2 regions of the Rhizobium sp. CBN3 genome follow, and region 2 is predicted to be linked to the other one. Evidence: riboswitches for the same ligand, from Rfam matches in the RefSeq annotation. Region 2 holds a riboswitch; the other holds the start of a gene.
What was found. Region 2 has a riboswitch for S-adenosylmethionine ahead of metA (homoserine O-succinyltransferase). Riboswitches for the same ligand answer to the same signal wherever they lie in the genome.

Region 1: linked by a shared signal. The riboswitch ahead of QWJ46_RS18660 (O-succinylhomoserine sulfhydrylase) and the one ahead of metA (homoserine O-succinyltransferase) in region 2 are both predicted to bind S-adenosylmethionine.

The regions. Positions count from the first base shown of each region.
Region 1 covers NZ_JAULSE010000012.1:905-3,299, reverse strand. The annotation lists tRNA gene QWJ46_RS18670 (tRNA-Gly) at 1-38, opposite strand, end outside; gene QWJ46_RS18665 (2'-deoxycytidine 5'-triphosphate deaminase) at 100-1,194, opposite strand; SAM riboswitch at 1,269-1,347, shown strand; gene QWJ46_RS18660 (O-succinylhomoserine sulfhydrylase) at 1,390-2,395, shown strand, end outside.
Region 2 covers NZ_JAULSE010000004.1:98,490-100,884, forward strand. The annotation lists gene metA (homoserine O-succinyltransferase) at 1-785, opposite strand, end outside; SAM riboswitch at 835-912, opposite strand; gene QWJ46_RS08260 (ABC transporter ATP-binding protein/permease) at 1,066-2,395, shown strand, end outside.

The DNA of each region.
Region 1 (2,395 bases), on a different contig from region 2:
CTTGGGAAGCTGCTGCTCTACCATTGAGCTACACCCGCGATGCGCTGAGATTTCCAACAGATGGGGGCTGCTGTCAAGTCGCCGCCCGTCAGGCCGGCGTCAGATGCGGAAATGTTTGGAAAGCTTGAGGCCCTGGGCCTGGTAATTGGAGCCGAGGCCGGAGCCGTACAGGCTGGCGGGTTTTTCCTGCATGTGCTCGTAGACCAGGCGGCCGACGATCTGGCCGTCTTCGAGGATGAAGGGCACTTCGTGGCTGCGCACCTCGAGCACGGCGCGGCTGCCGCGCCCGCCTGCCGGCGCATGGCCGAAGCCCGGATCGAAGAAGCCGGCATAGTGGACGCGGAATTCGCCGACCAGCGGATCGAAGGGGGTCATCTCGGCGGCATAATCCGGCGGCACATGCACGGCCTCACGCGAGACGAGGATATAGAATTCGTCGGGATCGAGGATCAGCTCGTTGCGGCCGCGGCTATAGAGCGGTTCCCAGAAATCGAAAATATCGTGCTGATCCTTCTCGTCGACATCGACGACGGCGGTGTGGTGTTTGCCGCGATAGCCGATCAGGCCGTCCTTGTCGCCGGTGAGGTCGATCGACAGCGCGATGCCGCCGCCCGAGACGTTCGGCTGCTTGCTGGCGACCAGCGTCTCGCTTTCATGCAGCTTCAAAAGTTCCGGCTCGCCGAGCACGGACTGGCCGACGCGGAAGCGGATCTGCGACAGGCGCGAGCCGCGGCGCACGACGATCGGGAAGGTGCGCGGGCTGATTTCGAGATAGAGCGGGCCGGAATAACCTGTCGGGATCTTGTCGAATTCCTGGGCGTAGTCGGTGATGACGCGGGTGAAGATATCGAGCCTGCCGGTCGAGCTCTTTGGATTGGCCGAGGCCGACATCTCGGCCGGCAGCGCCAGGCTCTCCATCAGCGGCACGATGTAGACGCAGCCGGTTTCGAGCACCGCGCCCTGGGACAGATCGATCACATGCAGGCTCAGCCGATCGAGCTTGTCCGACACCAGATGCGAGGGCCCCGGCATGAAGGAGGCGCGCACACGAAAAGCCTTGCTTCCTAAGCGCAGGTCAAGGCTTGCCGGCTGGATCTGATCGCGGTCGAGCTCCCGCTCGGAGTTCAGACGCCCCGTTTCGAACAGCGCCGCAATCGCGCGGTCGGCCAGAATTCCAGTTTCGCGAGCCATCATGCCCCATCCATCATTTTGCCGCCGACAAAACCAAACTCGGGGAATTGACGCAAGCAGCTAACAGCAGTATTGCAGAATTATCCCGTGGTGATTTGGCCGGTCGGCTTGCAGCCACGTTAAACAAGTGGCTAAAAAGACCGGGTTGAAACCGGTCTGCTTTTGCGGCCGGTTTTTTTGTTATGTGAAGGTGATGGCATGAGCAAGACCTGGCGCCCGGCAACCCAACTCGTCCATGGCGGCACGCTGCGTTCGCAATATGGCGAAACGTCGGAGGCAATCTATCTCACCCAGGGTTTCGTCTATGACACGTCGGAAGCGGCCGAAGCCCGCTTCAAGGGCGAAACGGACGGCTTCATCTATGCCCGCTACGGCAGCCCCACCAATGACATGTTCGAAAAGCGCATGTGCGCGTTGGAAGGCGCCGAAGATGCCCGCGCCACCGCCTCCGGCATGGCGGCCGTCGCCGCCGCCGTTCTCTGCCAGGTCAAGGCAGGCGACCATATCGTCGCCGCCCGCGCCCTGTTCGGCTCCTGCCGCTGGGTCGTGGAAACGCTGGCGCCGAAATACGGCGTCGAGTGCACGCTGGTCGACGGCCGGGATCTCGCCAACTGGGAAAAAGCGATCCGCCCCAACACCAAGGTGTTCTTCCTGGAAAGCCCGACCAACCCGACGCTCGAGGTGATCGATATTGCAGGCGTCGCCAGGCTCGCCAACCAGGTCGGCGCCAAGCTGATCGTCGACAACGTTTTTGCGACGCCGCTCTTCCAGAAGCCGCTCGAACTCGGCGCTCATATCGTCGTCTATTCCGCCACCAAGCACATCGACGGCCAGGGCCGCTGCCTCGGCGGCGTGGTGCTCGCCGACAAGGCATGGATCGACGAGAACCTGCACGACTATTTCCGTCATACCGGCCCGGCCATGTCGCCGTTCAATGCCTGGACGCTGTTGAAGGGCATCGAGACACTGCCGCTGCGCGTGCGCCAGCAGACCGAGAATGCGGCGAAGATCGCCGATTTCCTGGCCGAGCAAGGCAAGGTCGCCAAGGTGATCTATCCCGGCCGCAAGGATCACCCGCAGGCCGAGATCATCGCCAAGCAGATGACCGGCGGCTCGACGCTCGTCTGCTTCGAGCTGAAGGGCGGCAAGGAGGCGGCCTTTGCACTGCAGAATGCGCTTGAGATCATCAAGATCTCCAACAATC
Region 2 (2,395 bases):
TTGTGCGGCATCTTGATCGGCACGCCGGCATCCACATCGCGGAAATACTCATCCGAAAGCGAGGTGGAATCATATTCGACGTGGTTGAACATGTAGAGCCGCCGGCCCCTCTTCTCGTGCACGAGGCATACGCCCATCTCGCTGGATTCCATCAGGATTTCGAGGCTTGCGGATTTCTCGATATCTTCGCGGCGCACCTCGGTCCACCGCGACACCGGGACCTCGAAATTGTCGGAAAAGCCGTTCAAATAGATGGAGGAAGGCTTCAGGTTCCGGTGCCGGTAGACGCCGAAGGCCTTTTCCTTCAGCTCATATTTCGGAACGCCGTGGAAGTGATAGATCGCCGCCATCGCGCCCCAGCAGACGTTCATCGTCGAATGGACGTTGGTCTCCGTCCAATTGAAGATCTCCTGCATCTCTGCCCAATAGGTAACGTCCTCATAGGGGAGAAGCTCGATCGGCGCCCCGGTAATGATGAAGCCGTCGAACTTGCGCTGCTTCACCTCTTCCCAGGTCTGATAGAAGGCAAGCAGGTGATCTTCGGATGTGTTCTTAGCCTTGTGGCCGCCGATGCGGATGAGTGACAGCTCCACCTGCAGCGGCGAAGCGCCGACGAGACGGGCCATCTGCAGTTCGGTCTTGATCTTGTTGGGCATCAGGTTGAGCAGCCCGATCTGCAACGGTCTTATATCCTGACGGATCGCCATCGTCTCGGTCATCACCCGCACACCTTCCTGAACCAGGGTTTCGAAAGCGGGCAGCGTATCGGGGATCTTGATGGGCATTTGCGGTCAACTCGATCAAAAATAAAAAACCGGCGGCGAAAAAATCGCTACCGGTCCGCACGCGGCCCTTTAGCGAATTTTTTAACGTGGCTGCAAGCCGGCCGGCCAAATCACCACGGAGTGCCTTAATTAGTCTCAGTTGAGCCGCGAATCAACTACGAATGCATGCAGGAGCGGTGGGTCAAGAATCATCACAGTTTAATGACTGATAAAATCTGTTGATAGACCGGTAACGCCACCATGTTAATAATGACAGTATGGGCGGTGTTGGAAAAGCATGATGGCAGATAAGATCGAGGGGAGGCCGGGCACCAGGAGGCAGGATAAGGTTGGTTACGACTTCAGCCTGACATATCGCCTCGGAGTAATGTTCTCGGCATTCTGGAATTCTGAAGTGCGTGGCAAGGTGCTGTTTCTGGCGACCGTGCTGATCCTTGTCATCCTGGTGACGGCCTATGGCCAGGTCATCCTCAACGAGTGGAACGCCCCCTTCTACGATTCGCTCGAGCGCCGCGATCTCGGCGAATTCTTCCACCAGCTCGAAATCTTCGCAATGATTGCCGGCACGCTTCTGCTGCTCAACGTGCTGCAGGCCTGGCTGAACCAGATGACGGCGCTCTATATGCGCGAGGGCCTGTCGCGCGATCTCGTTGACCAGTGGCTGAAGCGCAAGCGGGCGCTGCGGCTCGCCTCGAGCGGCCTGATCGGCGTCAATCCGGACCAGCGCCTGCACGAGGATTCCCGCAACCTCGCCGAAAGCACCACCGGACTCGTGCTCGGCCTCTTACAGTCGACCATTCTTCTGGTGAGCTTCATCGGCGTGCTCTGGGAGCTGTCCAGCGGCTTCGTCTTTCACATCAGCGGCCACAGCTTCTCCATACCGGGCTATATGGTCTGGGCGGCGATTTTCTATGCCGCTTCTGCCTCGGTGCTGAGCCAGGTCGTCGGCCGCAAGCTGGTCAAGCTCAATGCCGACCGGTTCTCGAAAGAGGCCGAGCTTCGTTTCACCCTGATGCATGCCAACGAGAACATGCCGGCGATCACCGTCGCCCGCGGCGAGGAGAACGAGCGCCGGCGCATCAATACCGACATCAGCTCGGTACTGAGGGTCGTCAAGCGGCTCGCCATGGCCAATACCAATCTCACCTGGGTTTCGGCCGGCTACGGCTGGCTGGTGATCGTCATTCCGATTATCGTTGCCGCACCCGCCTATTTTTCCGGCGGCCTCACCCTCGGTCAGCTGATGATGTCGGTCGGCGCCTTCAACCAGGTCAATACGGCGTTGCGCTGGTATGTCGCCAATTTCGGCCCGATCGCCGAATGGCGTGCCACGCTGATGCGCGTCACCGACTTCCGCCAGGCGCTGCTCGACATGGACGAGGACTTTGGCCTGAAGGGCAGCATCGCCTACGAAAACACCGCCCCCGACCGGCTGACGCTGAAGGATGTGGTGATCAATGCCAAGATCGGCGAAGACATCGAGGAATGCGGCGGTTTTCGCCTGCGTGAAACCGATATCATGATCAAGGCCGGCGAAAAAATTATGATCAACGGCGATCATAGCGTCAACCGCAAGCTGCTGTTCCAGGCCTTGGCCGGGCTCTGGCCGT